Regions from separate parts of the Paramixta manurensis genome, predicted to be linked through region 1. Evidence: predicted binding sites of a transcription regulator. Region 1 holds the regulator's gene; each other region holds the start of a gene.

The links. Region 1 encodes Fur, which represses iron uptake genes when iron is present. Its sites were predicted from a motif close to ATAATAATGAGAACNACTATCAA; they were not measured.
Region 2: the regulator Fur is predicted to act here: its motif matches at 4,074-4,096, upstream of exbB (tol-pal system-associated acyl-CoA thioesterase).
Region 3: the regulator Fur is predicted to act here: its motif matches at 3,071-3,093, upstream of bfd (bacterioferritin-associated ferredoxin).

The regions. Positions count from the first base shown of each region.
Region 1 covers NZ_CP054212.1:1,491,305-1,496,893, reverse strand. The annotation lists gene pgm (phosphoglucomutase (alpha-D-glucose-1,6-bisphosphate-dependent)) at 1-702, opposite strand, end outside; gene seqA (replication initiation negative regulator SeqA) at 728-1,273, opposite strand; gene ybfF (esterase) at 1,537-2,301, shown strand; gene ybfE (LexA regulated protein) at 2,468-2,749, shown strand; gene fldA (flavodoxin FldA) at 2,895-3,425, shown strand; gene fur (ferric iron uptake transcriptional regulator) at 3,791-4,234, shown strand; gene PMPD1_RS07280 (beta-N-acetylhexosaminidase) at 4,291-5,589, opposite strand, start outside.
Region 2 covers NZ_CP054212.1:3,958,877-3,964,465, forward strand. The annotation lists gene PMPD1_RS19095 (aminotransferase-like domain-containing protein) at 1-1,211, opposite strand, end outside; gene PMPD1_RS19100 (MFS transporter) at 1,326-2,636, opposite strand; gene exbD (TonB system transport protein ExbD) at 2,836-3,258, opposite strand; gene exbB (tol-pal system-associated acyl-CoA thioesterase) at 3,264-3,989, opposite strand; gene PMPD1_RS19115 (TRAP transporter substrate-binding protein) at 4,360-5,346, shown strand; gene PMPD1_RS19120 (TRAP transporter small permease) at 5,398-5,589, shown strand, end outside.
Region 3 covers NZ_CP054212.1:405,125-410,713, forward strand. The annotation lists gene fusA (elongation factor G) at 1-1,696, shown strand, start outside; gene tuf (elongation factor Tu) at 1,767-2,951, shown strand; gene bfd (bacterioferritin-associated ferredoxin) at 3,130-3,324, shown strand; gene bfr (bacterioferritin) at 3,409-3,882, shown strand; gene PMPD1_RS01900 (prepilin peptidase) at 3,869-4,657, opposite strand; gene rpsJ (30S ribosomal protein S10) at 5,054-5,365, shown strand; gene rplC (50S ribosomal protein L3) at 5,398-5,589, shown strand, end outside.

The DNA.
Region 1 (5,589 bases):
ATCGACACCGATCTTCAAACCTGCTTTTTGAATGGCAGGAATATCGATCACCTGCGCCAACCCTTCAACATACGGCTGAATCAAATCCTGCTCACGGATATGGCCGCTGGCCCACGCCGCATCCAGCGTCAGGCGCTTCACCTCTTGCAGACCATTCTTGATCAATTGATTCGCACGGTCTTCCACCACTTTTGTGACGTTAGTATCCGCGGGCCCGCCATTCGGCGGATTGTACTTGATCCCGCCATCATCCGGCGGATTATGGGAAGGCGTGATCACAATACCGTCAGCCTGTGCCTGCCCTTTCTTATTGTGCTCAAGAATTGCGTTAGAGATCGCAGGCGTTGGCGTATAACCATTATCCTGCTGAACGATCACATCCACGCCGTTTGCCGCCAGCACTTCCAACACCGAAATAATCGCCGGTTCAGACAGCGCATGCGTGTCTTTACCTACATAGCACGGGCCGGTAATGCCGTTCTTTTTGCGCTCTTCGGCAATCGCCTGTGCGATCGCCAGAATGTGCGTTTCATTGAAACTGTGACGCGCCGAACTGCCGCGATGGCCTGAGGTGCCAAACTTCACCGCATGTTCTGCATTCGCCAAATCGGGCTGTAGAACGTAATACTGTGACGTTAACTGTGCAACGTTAATTAAATCGCTCTGACGGGCGGGCTGCCCGGCACGGGGGTGATTGGCCATTGGCGCTTCTCCCTGACGCTTCGGTTTAAATGGTGCCGCAAACCTTGTCTGCCAGTTCCTGCGGGAACTGCATTGACAGCATAATATGTTCGATCATGCTGCATTTGCGGCCTGTGTTGGTATTGGTAATTACCCAGTACGGCGTGCCGGGAACATGCTTCGGCTTAGTATGGGTGCCATTCTGCACTAACGTCTGCTGATCGCCGGCAAAATAGACGCGCGTGCGCCCTTGTAAAGAGGCGGTAGCTTCAGCAAACGCTTTTGGATCGATACGATATAAAGTCGATAAAATCAGCATAAAGCGATTTACCGCTTTTTTCTGTTCCGCATACTCGTCAGAAAGCAGCAACTCACGCACGGCGCGCACGCTATTTTGCGGATTCACCTCGTTTTTCACTGCAACCGACGGTTTAGCTGCGGAATTCGCCGCGCCGGGCGCCGCGGCTGGCATCGTTTGGCCGGCGGTAAATTTCAGCATCCGGCGCAAAATATCCGAGGCGCTTTCACCAATATGCTGAGTGTGGCTGGCAATATAACGGTAGAGCTCTTCGTCGACTTCAATCGTTTTCATCTTTATCCGTACGGTTATTACTAGTGGCAGAACCGATCACACTCTGTTGCGGCATTAACAAAAAAAACCGGTACACATTGTGATCGCGTTCTAACATAAGGATTATAAAGTTAAATCCAGCAGGTCGATAGCATCAGTCGCCGCCGTCGGCAAAAGTCAGAATATGCCGCAAAAAAACGCCGACCGCCATCAGTATGCCGGGCTGCTGACCAAGTGAAAACCATGATAACCTAAGCTTTCCTCACAACTGTAAGAACTTTGCCATGATTTTGAATGCTCGCCTGCAAACTGAACAATCTCCTGCCGATGCTACCCCCGTTTTATTGATTCACGGTCTGTTTGGTAGCCTGGATAACCTTGGCGGTATCGCCCGTGGGCTAAAAGCTGAACACCCCATTATACAGGTGGATGTCCGTAACCACGGTTTATCTGGCCGGGCGGAAGAGATGTCTTATGCGGTAATGGCACAGGATATGTTGGCAACGCTTGATGAACAGGGCATCAATCGTGTAACGGTGATTGGTCACTCAATGGGGGGAAAAATCGCCATGGCGATGACCGCACTGGCGCCCGACCGTCTTGAGCAGTTGGTATTAATTGATATTGCGCCGGTGGATTATCAGACGCGTCGCCATGATGCAATCTTTGCGGGCGTGAATGCCGTAACGGCGGCGGGTATCACCTCACGCAGTCAGGCGGCAGAGAAAATGCGCGAGCATATAGAAGAAGAAGGGATTATTCAGTTTTTACTGAAGTCCTTCCATGAAGGAGAGTGGCGTTTTAACGTACCGGCGCTTTGGAACAACTACCCGAGCCTTTCCGGTTGGGAACCGATCCCGGCCTGGCCGCACCCGGCCCTGTTCATCCGCGGCGGCAATTCGCCCTACCTCGATGATAGCCACCGTTCCGCATTATTAAGCCAGTTTCCGCAGGCAAAAGCGCATGTTATTGCCGGTGCCGGTCACTGGGTTCACGCAGAGAAACCGGATGCGGTTTTGCGCGCCATCCAACGTTTTTTAACCGTTTAATAGCAAAGTGTTATTGAAACTGTGAAATGTTTGTCGCAACGACTTTTGCCAGGGTATGATGGCGCGCTAAAATTTTGCCGCCTTTATTTCGGCAGCAAACCGGCTCATTTAGTCACAATCCGCGCAACAACAGGCGCGCGGTCTGGCCAGTATCACTATCTATTCTATGGCAAAAGAACAAACGGATCGCACCACGCCAGACTTGTTCGCAGATGAACGTCGGCCTGGGCGCCCTAAAACCAATCCGCTCACGCGTGATGAGCAGCTACGAATCAATAAGCGTAATCAGTTAAAGCGTGACAAAGTACGCGGCTTACGCCGTGTCGAACTGAAAATGAATCATGAAGCGGTGGACGCGTTAAATTCACTCGCCGAACAACGTAATATGAGCCGCAGCGAATTGATTGAAGAGATGATTTTAGCGCAGCTACAGGTTACCGACGCATAACCGCCGCCGGATGGCGTAATCGCACAAAGCGACAAATGCAGCGGCTTTACAAGTTCCGCGCCCACGCTCTGTCTGCTATTATTGCCGATAACTGCGTACCAATAGCAATCACCATATTTTTAAGTTTCAAGAGGTTATTAAACTCATGGCAATCGTAGGCATTTTCTTTGGCAGCGATACGGGCAACACGGAAAACATTGCAAAAATGATCCAGAAGCAACTCGGCAAAGACGTTGCCGACGTGCATGACATCGCCAAGAGCAGCAAAGAAGATCTTGAAGCCTTTGATATTTTACTACTGGGTATTCCAACCTGGTATTATGGCGAAGCCCAGTGTGATTGGGATGATTTCTTCCCAACGCTTGAAGAAATTGACTTTAACGGCAAGTTGGTCGCGCTGTTTGGCTGTGGCGATCAGGAGGATTACGCTGAATACTTCTGTGACGCGATGGGGACTATCCGCGACATTATTGAGCCGAACGGTGCGGTAATTGTCGGCCACTGGCCTACCGAGGGTTACCATTTTGAAGCGTCAAAAGGGTTGGCGGATGATAAACACTTCCTCGGCCTCGCGATTGATGAAGATCGTCAGCCTGAATTGACCAATGAACGCGTTGACGCGTGGGTAAAACAGATTTTTAACGAGCTTCATTTGAAAGAAATCATCGAAGCGTAACGTTAAGCGTTCAATGTGGGCGCTGGCTCACATTGAATGTGTGGTTTTTCCTATAGAAATAATAGATACATATTTGTAACTTTTGGCCTCAGATCTGTAGAATATCTCCATCGGTCAATCCGCTTTCTCATCTGTTAGAGGTAAGGATGAGCTTAAGCGAAATGTTAACGCGGCATAATACAGGCATGAACTTCTCAGGACGTAGCGATACTTCTCCTTACATCCATTAGCGGTTTCACGCTTACCCTACTGTTTTCATTTCGGTTCATCAGTTCTATAATGAGACGCAATTAGATTCAGCGTCGACCGATGTTCAGGGCTTTTCAGCCACATAGTGACTAGCAAAGTAACAGGACAATATCCGCATGACTGACAACAATACCGCATTAAAGAAGGCCGGCCTGAAAGTCACGCTTCCTCGCTTGAAGATTCTGGAAGTGCTTCAGGAACCAGAGAGCCATCATGTCAGTGCGGAAGATTTGTATAAGCGCCTGATTGATATGGGCGAAGAGATCGGTCTGGCTACGGTTTATCGCGTTCTGAACCAGTTTGATGACGCGGGTATCGTAACCCGGCATAACTTCGAAGGCGGCAAGTCCGTGTTCGAACTCACTCAACAACATCATCACGATCACCTTATTTGCCTGGATTGTGGCAAGGTCATCGAATTTAGTGATGAATCTATCGAATCTCGTCAGCGTGAGATCGCCACGCGTCATGGCATTAAATTGACCAACCACAGTCTTTATCTCTATGGACATTGTGCGTTGGGCGATTGCCGTGAAGACGAAACACTTCACGATCAGTAATCTGTTTTCTGCCATAAAAAACCGGTGCCATGATGCACCGGTTTTTTTGTGGTTAATTAAAGCGCTTCTACGCGACTGACGCGTTTACCATCCGGGCTGACGGAGCGAACTGAAACTTTCCCGCTCACATTTGGCCGTGAGCCGTTGTCATACCGCTGCCAGCTTTTTCCCTCATCCAGGCTGTATTCAATCGTTAATCCCGGCAGCGCCAGGTTCGCTTCGAGAACGCCGTTGACAATACGCGCGCCCGGCACCGGAAGACGGTAAGACACGCCGGCAAGATCGAGCTTCGCCAGCTCACGTTGCCCTAACAGATTGGCAAAACGCTGCCAGTCAGTGAGTAATGCCTGGCTATCCACATAACGCGTTTCGCCGCCGACATACTCTTTCCCTGCCTGATAATCCTGTTCCCAGGATGCCCGATGCCAGCCACGCTCGGCAGCAGTGAAGAGACGCGGAAAAATCATATACTCCATATTACTGTCTGTGCGCACCGTCTCACTCCATAACTGAGCTGAAATACCATAAGCGCCAAGCCAGGCTTTATCTGATTTTGCACTAAACGTATTCCCGTCGCGATCAACAGAGGTTTCGGCATTTTGCGGCAAATTATTCGGTGCGAAGGAGAACATTTTACGCTCATCGGTAAAACGCGTTCCCCAGTAATAACCGCGCTCTAGCGGGTTAACCTCCGAAGGGAAATCCATATAGAGGTAATCCGGGTTGGAAAGCACCACTTGGTAACCTTTGTTTGCCCAATCATTAGCGGTGTCAAAGCCTCCCCAATAGAGCGTGTCCCAAAAATTCACTCTGACCTGCGCAGTAGAAAAAGCGCCTGCATCTTTGGCATCTTTCAGGCCATCCTGCCAGGCCTGCATGCTGTCGATACCGTGCGCTTTCACCAACTTGCTGACTTTTAATGCAAAAGAACTGGGAAGATGCGCCAGATCGCTAACTTTCCCCTCGCTAATCAATTTTTGACATGCCAGAGATTTAGCCCATGGCTTATCTTCTTCATCCATCGTTCGTAGCCCGGTTCCCGTCACCGGTTTAGCGCGGTCGGAATATCCGGCGCCGAGCCGAATATTTTTCGCTTCGTCTCCACCAAAGTGCCAGGTTTTAAGCGGCTGACCAGCTGCAAGATGCATCGCCTGTATTTCACTAATGACTTTATCGGTAAAACGGAGAGAAGAGTCGAGACAAGGATTGAGGTAGCTGGTGCGATCGTACAATTGCACCGAGGTGGTGTTGGAACTATCCGTGGGATCGACCAGTCGGTATTCCGACGCTGCACTGGCGTCCCCCTTTTCCATTAGGCGATGATAGCGTGCCTCCATTGAAACCACCGCCGCACG
Region 2 (5,589 bases), 2.1 Mb from region 1:
ATCCATAAAAAATAACCGCCGCGTGAATCATTAATCCGCGCGCCATACGGAAGGTGCCGCTTCAAAGACTGGCGCGCCAAATTTTTGCGTTGTTCCAGTATCTGCCGCAATTTGCGTAGGTGGCTATCATAGCTGCGCGTACCGAGATAATTGGCTAACGCCAACTGCATTGGCGCACTGGTGGACAACGTGCTCATTAATTGCAAACGCTGGATACGCTGCGCCTGTTTCCCCGCCGCCACCCAGCCGACGCGGAACCCGGCGACCAGATTTTTCGAAAAAGACGAGCAGTGCAGCACGTTGCCTTGCTGATCGAAGGCTTTTGCCGGTAGCGGCTTTTCTCCGCCAAAATAGAGCTCGTTGTAGACATCATCTTCAATCAGCGCCACGTGGTGCGACTCCAGCAGCGCCACCAGTTGTTGCTTTTTCGCCTTACTTAAGGTGAACCCGACCGGGTTTTGTTGGTTGGTCATCAGCCAGCAGGCCTTGATCGGCCAGCGTGTTAACGCCTGTTGTAACTCCTCTAAATCCATCCCATGCTGTGGGTCGGTAGCAATCGCCACCACTTTCAACTTCAGCCGCTCAATGGCCTGTAACGCACCATAAAATGCCGGGTTTTCGATCACCACCCAGTCGCCCGGCTCGGTCACCGCTTGCAGACTCAGGTTGAGCGCCTCCATCGCGCCATTGGTAATCACTATCTCATCTGGCGATACCGTCACGCCTTGTTGCGCATAACGCTGGGCCAGCGTTTTACGTAACGCCTCATTACCCGGCGGCAGGTTATGAATAGCATCACCTGGCGTCAGATTGTGCGACACACTGTTCAGCGAGCGCATTAATTGGCGCTGTGGGAACAATTCAGGGTCGGGGAATGCCGATCCGAATGGGATAATCAGCGGGTCGCGGCAGGCTTGTAACACATCAAAAATAAACGCATTAATATCCACCGCTTCCGCCAATTGTACTTTTTGGTGGGAAACCGGTTGGCTAAGAAACTCGGCGCGCGGCGCGACGTAGTAACCTGACTGCGGGCGTGAAGCAATCCACCCCTGACTCTCCAGCACTTGATACGCGTGCATCACCGTCATTAGGCTTAAGCCGCTCAGGCTTACCTGTTCACGTAGTGAAGGGAGTTTTTCGCCCGGTTGCCAAACTTCCGCTTCAATTTGCGCGCGGATTTGATGCACCAGTTGTTGGTATTTTGCCACGGCTGTTACAGGTCAAATGAGGGAGTCAGGAAACTATTATAGGTTTATTTAACGGGTCTGATAAGCCGATGTTGGAAAAAACATCGGCTATTAGTATGTTGCCGTTGCGCGCGGCTACATCGCGGTCACCGGCGCGGTTGCATGGCGTGCGTGGTATTGCTTAATCAACCGCTTAATCACTAACGTCCCAATCAGGCCGCAGATGGCGGAGAACGTCAGCCAAACGCCAGGCATAGCTTTATCACCGGTGGCATGAATCAAGTAGCTGGATACCGCAGGGGTAAACCCGCCAAACAACGCGGTTGCCAGACTGTACGCCATTGAGAAACCGGACGCGCGAACCTCAACCGGCATCACCTCTGCCAAATACACCACCATCGCCCCGTTATAGCTGGCGTACAGGAAGGAGAGCCACAGCTCCGCCTCCAGCAAATGCATCAGCGTAGGCGACCCCACCAACCAGTGCAGCACCGGCCAGGCGGTTAACACGATCAGGATGGTAAACAGAATCAGCAAGGGCCGCCGCCCTACCCGATCGGACAACGCGCCCATTACCGGCAGCCAGAACAGGTTGGAAATGCCGACGCACAGCGTTACCAGAAAACTCGCCTTATCACTCATCATCAAGACGGTTTTACCAAAGGTTGGCGTAAAGGCGGTGATCATATAAAACATCACCGTAGTGGTTACCACCATCAGCATCCCGGCCAGCACCAGCGCCCAGTTACTGGCCACCGAGCGCATAATTTCACTCATCGATGGATGGTGTTTACGTTGGCTAAACGCCTCGGTTTCTTCCAGCATACGCCGGACCCAGAACAGAAAAGGCACAATCATGCAGCCAATCACAAACGGGATACGCCAGCCCCATTCGGTGACCTGGTCTTTTTCCAACACATGGTTCAGCAACAACCCCAACAGCGCGGCGAAGATAACCGCCACCTGCTGGCTACCGGATTGCCAACTAACATAAAAACCTTTACGCCCTTTCGGGGCGACTTCGGACAGGTAAACCGAGACGCCGCCCAGCTCAACGCCAGCAGAAAAGCCCTGCAATAAGCGCCCCAGCAAAATCAGGATCGGCGCCGCCGCGCCCAGCGTCGCATAGCCAGGCACGCAAGCGATAGTCAGCGTACCTACCGCCATCAATCCCAGGGTCACTAACAACCCTTTACGCCGCCCATGATGGTCAATATAGGCGCCAAGCACAATCGCGCCCAAAGGGCGCATCAAAAAGCCGGCGCCAAAGGTCATCAGCGTCAGCATTAGTGAGGCGAAGGGATCGTCTCCCGGAAAGAAGGTTTTGGAAATGGCGGAGGCATAGTAGCCAAACACCATAAAGTCATACATCTCAAGAAAATTACCGCTGGTAACGCTAAAGATGGTTTTCGCACCGCTTTGCGATGTTTTTGATGCAGAGGTCATTGAATATATCCCGGCTTCCTTGTGTTTTTCCCTTTTAGCCTGAGAAGCACGGTTTTAACGTGACGAAAGTCACCATTGTGATTTACAAAAATACCAATTTTAGTAACTAAAAATTAACAAATATGTGGCTAATGGCCTGAAGGGAAAAGAAGAAAAACGAAGCGGGATAAAAAAAACGCCGGAAATATCCGGCGCTTAGTTATTTGTTGGCGGTTTCCATACCCATCAAACCAATTTTTAAATAACCGGCCTGACGCAAAGAATCCATCACATTCATTAAGGTTTCATAATCTACGGTTTTATCCGCCTGGAAGAAAATGGTGGTGTCCTTTTTCCCTTCCGTTTCGCCATTCAGCGTTTCCACCAGGTTCTCTTTGGTGACCGCCTGATTGCCGATATACAGTTGCTTATCGGCTTTAATTGACAGATAGACCGGCTTTTCAGGACGCGGTTGCGGCGCACTGGTTGAAGCGGGCAAATTAACGCGGACGTCCACCGTCGCCAACGGCGCTGCAACCATGAAGATGATTAACAACACCAACATCACGTCGATAAATGGCGTGACGTTGATCTCATGCATTTCACCATCAGTATCCAGATCGTCATTCAATCGCATTGCCATAATGCTTAACCTACCCGCAGTTTCTGGGCGGCATGTACGCGTTGCGACTCGCTTTCGCCGCTGCTGGCGAGATCTAAATCCCGGCTTTGCAATAACAGAACCTGGGCGGCGACATCCCCTAACGATGCCTTATAGCTGGCGATCATACGGGCGAAAATATTGTAAATCACCACCGCCGGGATCGCCGCCACCAGACCAATCGCGGTTGCTAACAACGCCTCGGCAATACCGGGCGCTACGACAGCCAGGTTGGTGGTTTGCGTTTTGGCGATGCCGATGAAGCTGTTCATAATGCCCCACACGGTACCGAACAAACCGATGAATGGCGCAATGGCGCCGATGGTGGCGAGGAAACCGTTACCGCGCCCGGCATAACGGCTAAAGGCCGCCACCCGGCGCTCCAGACGGAAACCGGTACGTTCTTTAATCCCATCGTTATCAGCAGAGCCGGCAGAGAGCTCAAGCTCATTCTGCGCTTCTTTGAGGAGTTGCGTGCTTAAGCTGCGCGGTGAAAAACCGCCGCAGGTTTCCGCTGCCTGACGCAGAGAACGCGCGTCAGACAACGCCAGTTGTTCACGTTTAATGCGGCGCTTTGCCGACGTTAACTCGGCGAATTTACTGAAGAAAATGGCCCAGGTGACAACGGATGCCAACAACAATCCAATCATTACCGTCTTTACCACGATATCCGCATGCTGGTACATGCCCCAAACGGAAAGGTCCGTTTGCATCAAATCACTGGCTACCACGCTGTTTCTCCAACCTTAATTAAGCATTATCAGAACCAGCGCGGATCATACCAAATTAGGCGTGAATTGATAGTAGTTCTCATTATTATTTACAAACATTACGACGCGTCGGCGCGTTTTCGCCGCGCGCAGGTAATGGATATTCAGGACATGTTTTGCTTTTGTGATGCTACATGGAAAATTATTAAAACAACGTTTCAATAATGTGATGAGACTCATCCAATTGACATGAAGCCAATTTTTAACCAGCGCAATTTCTCTATATTAAATCAGCCCTCGTGGCATCAGACCTCATACCTCTACTAACGCTATGGCAAAAAATAGATTCTCATCACGCGCTGGAGAACATTTAATGATGATGAAAAAAAAGCTACTCGCGATTTCCCTGGCTTCCGCCGCTCTGATGGCATCCATGACCTCGGTTGCGGGCGCGGCAACGGTATTTAAAGTTGCCGAAGTACAACCTGCAGGTTACCCCACCGTGGTGGCCTTACAACATATGGGCGAAAAACTAAAAAAAGCCACCGATGGGCGTCTGGCAATGAATGTTTTCGCCGGTGGCGTGCTGGGTGATGAAGACCAGACGCTGCAACAAGTACAAATTGGCGCGGTCGATATGATTCGCGTCTCATTAGCGCCGGTAACTACCATTGCGCCAGAGACCAGCGTGCTGACGCTGCCGTATGTGTTCCGCGATGAAGATCATATGCATAAGGTGCTGGATGGCGCGGTGGGCAAAGAGATTACTGACGCTTTCGATAAAGACCCGAATACCCGCATGGTGTTCCTTGGCTGGACCGATGCCGGGGTGCGGAACATGATCACCAAAAAACCGGTACAGAAACCGGAAGATCTAAAAGGGATGAAAATCCGCGTACAGAATAGCCCCATCTCACTGGCGACCCTGAAAGCAATGGGTACTAACCCCGTCGCGATGGGCGTCAGCGAAGTGTTTAGCGCCATGCAAACCGGCGTGGTTGACGGCACCGAAAATAACCCGCCGACCTTTGTGGCGCATAACTACATGCCGGTCACCAAATATTACACCTTAACCGGCCACTTCATTCAGCCGGAAATGATCCTGTTCTCGAAAAAGTCGTGGGATAAATTGTCTGCCGACGATCAGGCGCTGATGAAGAAATTGGGTAAAGAGGCGCAGGATGAAGAGCGGGTTTTATGGGCGAAATATAACGATGAATCAGTGGCGAAAATGAAAGCGGGCGGCGTCACCTTCCAAAAAGTTGATCGTGACTACTTTGTCAAAGCCACCCAATCGGTGCGCGATCAATATGGCGCTAACTATAAGGATCTGATGAAAAAGATCGCTGACGTTAAATAACCGTTTCCGCGCCGGATTCGCTTCCGGCGCGCCCTGGTCAGGAAAATCGCTATGTCTGCTTATTCACGTCTGATGGATGTGTTGTATTTGTTGTGCATGGTTGTCGCGGCGATTGCGCTGATGATCATGGTCACTGTTATTCCTATCGGTATTTTCGCACGCTACGCGCTGGACAGCGCCCTTTCCTGGCCCGAACCGGTGTCCATTGTCTGCGTGATTATCTTTACCTTTATCGGCGCGCCG
Region 3 (5,589 bases), 1.1 Mb from region 1:
CGCGTTCGTTAATAAAATGGACCGTATGGGCGCGAACTTCCTGAAAGTCGTTGGCCAGATCAAAACCCGTTTGGGCGCGAACCCGGTTCCGCTTCAACTGGCGATTGGTGCTGAAGAGAAATTCACCGGCGTTATCGACCTGGTGAAAATGAAAGCAATCAACTGGAATGACGCCGATCAGGGCGTAACCTTCGATTACGAAGATATTCCGGCTGATATGCAGGATCTGGCTGAAGAATGGCGTCAGAACCTGGTTGAGTCCGCAGCAGAAGCTTCTGAAGATCTGATGGACAAATACCTGGGCGGCGAAGAACTGACTGAAGAAGAGATCAAGAAAGCTCTGCGTCAGCGTGTTCTGAACAACGAAATCATCCTGGTTACCTGTGGTTCTGCATTTAAGAACAAAGGTGTGCAGGCGATGCTGGATGCGGTAGTTGAATACCTGCCGGCACCGACCGACGTACCTGCAATTAAAGGTATGCTGGACGACGGTAAAGATACGCCAGCCGAGCGTCATTCCGATGACAAAGAGCCGTTCTCTGCTCTGGCATTTAAAATCGCTACCGACCCGTTTGTGGGTAACCTGACGTTCTTCCGCGTGTATTCTGGCGTGGTTAACTCAGGTGATACCGTACTGAACTCTGTGAAATCCGCACGTGAGCGCTTTGGCCGTATCGTACAGATGCACGCCAACAAACGTGAAGAAATCAAAGAAGTTCGTGCAGGTGACATCGCTGCGGCGATCGGTCTGAAAGACGTGACCACGGGTGATACCCTGTGTGATCCGAACGCGCCGATTATCCTTGAGCGTATGGAATTCCCTGAGCCGGTTATCTCTATCGCCGTTGAGCCGAAAACCAAAGCTGACCAAGAAAAAATGGGTCTGGCTCTGGGCCGTCTGGCTAAAGAAGACCCGTCTTTCCGTGTATGGACTGACGAAGAATCTAACCAGACTATCATCGCCGGTATGGGTGAGCTGCATCTGGAAATCATCGTTGACCGTATGAAACGCGAGTTCAACGTTGAAGCGAACGTCGGTAAGCCGCAGGTTGCTTATCGTGAAACCATTCGCGATACCGTGAAAGATATCGAAGGCAAGCACGCTAAACAGTCTGGTGGTCGTGGTCAGTACGGTCACGTTGTGATCGATCTGTCTCCGCTGGAACCAGGTGGCCCGGGCTACACCTTTACCAACGACATCAAAGGTGGTGTGATTCCTGGCGAATACATCCCTGCGGTTGATAAAGGTATCCAGGAGCAACTGAAGTCTGGTCCTCTGGCCGGTTATCCGGTAGTGGACATTGCGGTGCGCCTGCACTTCGGTTCTTATCATGACGTCGACTCCTCTGAATTGGCGTTTAAACTGGCAGCCTCTTTGGCGTTTAAAGATGGCTTTAAGAAAGCAAAACCTGTTCTGCTTGAGCCAGTGATGAAAGTGGAAGTCGAAACGCCGGAAGACTACATGGGTGACGTTATCGGTGACCTGAACCGTCGTCGCGGTATCATCGAAGGTATGGATGACACCGCTACCGGTAAGACCGTTCGTGCTCAGGTACCGTTATCTGAAATGTTTGGTTATGCTACTGACCTGCGTTCTCAGACCCAAGGCCGTGCTTCTTACTCCATGGAGTTCTTGAAGTACGCTGAAGCGCCGAACAACGTCGCTCAGGCTGTTATTGAAGCTCGTGGCAAATAAGCTACAGTTTTAAAATATTGATCACATGCTCTCACCACAGGGTGAGAGCATAAAAGTAAGGAATATCGTCGTGGCTAAAGAGAAATTTGAACGTTCCAAACCCCACGTCAACGTTGGTACTATCGGCCACGTTGACCACGGTAAAACTACCCTGACCGCAGCTATCACCACCGTTCTGGCGAAAACCTACGGCGGTTCTGCGCGCGCATTCGATCAGATCGATAACGCGCCGGAAGAAAAAGCACGTGGTATCACCATCAACACCTCTCACGTAGAGTACGACACCCCGACTCGTCACTATGCACACGTTGACTGCCCGGGCCACGCCGACTACGTGAAAAACATGATCACCGGTGCTGCGCAGATGGACGGCGCGATCCTGGTTGTTGCTGCGACTGACGGCCCGATGCCGCAGACCCGTGAGCACATCCTGCTGGGTCGTCAGGTTGGCGTTCCTTACATCATCGTGTTCCTGAACAAATGTGACATGGTTGATGACGAAGAGCTGCTGGAACTGGTTGAGATGGAAGTTCGCGATCTGCTGACCCAGTACGATTTCCCGGGCGACGACACGCCGATCGTTCACGGTTCTGCACTGAAAGCGCTGGAAGGCGACGCCGAGTGGGAAGCGAAAATCATCGAGCTGGCCGGTTACCTGGATAACTACATCCCGGAACCAGAGCGTGCAATTGACAAGCCGTTCCTGCTGCCAATCGAAGACGTATTCTCCATCTCCGGTCGTGGTACCGTTGTTACCGGTCGTGTAGAGCGCGGTATCATCAAAGTGGGTGAAGAAGTTGAAATCGTGGGCATCAAAGACACCGCGAAATCAACCTGTACCGGCGTTGAAATGTTCCGCAAACTGCTGGACGAAGGCCGCGCGGGTGAGAACGTTGGTGTTCTGCTGCGTGGTATCAAACGTGAAGAAATCGAACGTGGTCAGGTACTGGCGAAGCCGGGTTCAATCAAGCCGCACACCAAGTTCGAATCAGAAGTTTATATTCTGTCTAAAGACGAAGGCGGCCGTCATACTCCGTTCTTCAAAGGCTACCGTCCGCAGTTCTACTTCCGTACTACTGACGTGACGGGCACCATCGAACTGCCGGAAGGCGTAGAGATGGTAATGCCGGGCGACAACATCAAAATGGTTGTTACCCTGATTCACCCGATCGCAATGGACGACGGTCTGCGTTTCGCAATCCGCGAAGGCGGCCGTACCGTTGGTGCGGGTGTTGTTGCTAAAGTTATGGCTTAATGCTGTAGCAGGTAGCGCCGGGCTTTGTCTGGCACTACGGCACACATAAAAAGAGCGCTTCGGCGCTCTTTTTTTATGCCAGCAAAAAATGTCATGGGCGGCTTGAGAACCAGTTAGTTATTGTAATGGCAACCATTCTCATTTACACTGTGATCATATTTTGTACTGGAGTGCGCAAATGTACGTTTGTCTGTGTAATGCCATTAGTGATAAAACGATCCGCGATGCCGTTCGTCGCTACCAGCCTCAATCTATTCAACACCTGCGTCAGCTTGTTCCGGTAGGAAAACAGTGTGGCAAGTGCATCCGCGCGACGCGTGAAATCCTGGATGAAGAGTTGCAGAACGTCCCGCAATATAAAGAGATTGCCTGAGATACCCCTCATTTTTGTCCTGATTTTTTGACTTCTTTTCAGGCGCATCTACGCTTCTAATTAACTGGAAGCGGAGGAAGCAAAATGAAGGGCGATACAAAAATCATAAATCATCTCAACAAATTACTTGGGAATGAACTGGTTGCGATCAATCAGTACTTTCTTCATGCGCGCATGTTCAAAAATTGGGGACTGATGCGCCTGAATGACGTTGAGTACCATGAATCCATCGATGAAATGAAACACGCGGACAAATACATCGAACGCATTTTATTTCTTGAAGGTATTCCCAATCTGCAGGATCTCGGCCGCTTACGCATCGGTGAAGATGTGGAAGAGATGTTGAAATCCGATCTGGTGTTGGAGCTTGAAGGGGCTAAAGATCTGCGCGAAGCGATCGCTTACGCCGATAAAGTTCACGATTATGTTAGCCGCGATATGATGATCGAAATTCTGGCGGATGAAGAACATCACATCGACTTTCTGGAAACTGAACTGGATCTGATTCAGAAAATTGGCATCCAAAATTATCTCCAGGCCCAAATCAAAGAAGAATAGTCATCACGTTGTAGCCTTTATGTTGAGCGATAAATACCAGCCATCCCGCAATTGCCAGGCTTGGGCCAAACGGTTGTGGGATGGTTTTTTGTTGCCCGACGCCGCGCTGAGAACGGTATAGCCAGCAAAGGATGCCGATGAGCGCCGCCAGTAAAGCCATCACCGGCAATGTTTGCCAGCCGCACCAGGCACCCAACGCGGCAAACAATTTCATATCCCCGCCGCCAATTCCTTCCTCGCCGCGATAAAGTAAAAACAGCCAACCCGGAAGCCAAAAGTAGAGATAACCGGCCACGGCACCGAGTATTGCATCATGTAGCGGAAAAGTGGGGAAGAAGGTATGGAATAACAAACCCGCCCACAGCAACGATAGGGTCAGTACATCAGGCAACAGGCAGTGACGCCGGTCGATTTCGCTGAGTAGAACCAGAAGCAGGCTGAACAGCGTGAGTGCAAGCAGTGGGGCGGGGCGGGGCTCGAGCGCGGCGAGCAAGACGAACAGCAGGGCAGTAAACAGTTCGCATGCAGGTAGAAAGCGAGGAATTGGCGCGCGACAAATGCGGCATTTGCCCCCCGAGCTGCACCAGCTTATCAAAGGGAGCAAATCACGCCAGGCCAGTATCCGATGGCAATGGAAGCAATATGAACGTGGCTTAACCAATACGGAAAACCATTGTTGCGCTGTTTGTTGCGGCTGAAAACGGTCAATAACCAGACCAGTAAAACTCCCCGCCATGGTACCGCTGAGTGCCGCAAGCAACGTGAATCGATCCATCTTTGCTCCTCCTCCCTTGAGTGATAGGCATAGCTTTGCACAGCGCCAATAAGCTTGTCATTACCTGAGGCCCTTCGATGCTTAGCGCTGCGAGAAAGCGCGCAGCAGATGAGGTAACGACAGGCAGGCGTACCGTTTTTTTCTGTACCGCACCCATTTCCAGCCGGTAGAAACGGCAAAGCGGGTTGCTTCCTGAGCAGATTTGCGTATAATGCGCGGGCCTGCAGATATTGTCAGGCGTGATTCAAGCAGAATCACAGGTCAGCCAGTGTACTGGGTTGCCTAACAATACTCCCAATTGGGGAGTTATATGCTGAACGATTACACTCCCCCATCAATCGTAATGGGTGCGAGGAGTAATTTTTTTCGTTTATAAATAATTGGAGCTCTGGTCTCATGCAGAACCAAAGAATCCGTATCCGTCTTAAAGCGTTTGATCATCGTCTGATCGATCAATCAACCGCGGAAATCGTTGAGACTGCCAAGCGCACTGGTGCGCAGGTTCGTGGTCCAATCCCGCTGCCAACTCGCAAAGAGCGTTTTACCGTTCTGATTTCCCCGCACGTTAATAAAGACGCGCGCGATCAGTACGAAATCCGCACTCATAAGCGTCTGGTTGACATCGTTGAGCCAACTGAAAAAACCGTTGATGCTCTGATGCGTCTGGATCTGGCTGCCGGTGTAGACGTGCAGATCAGCCTGGGTTAATCAGGTCATCGAGCGATTGAGAGGTTGAAACAATGATTGGTTTAGTCGGTAAAAAAGTGGGCATGACCCGCATCTTCACTGAAGATGGCGTTTCTATCCCCGTAACCGTAATCGAAGTTGAAGCAAACCGCGTTACCCAGATTAAAGCGCTGGAAAACGATGGTTACCGTGCTATTCAGGTCACTACCGGTGCTAAAAAAGCAAACCGTGTAACCAAGCCTGAA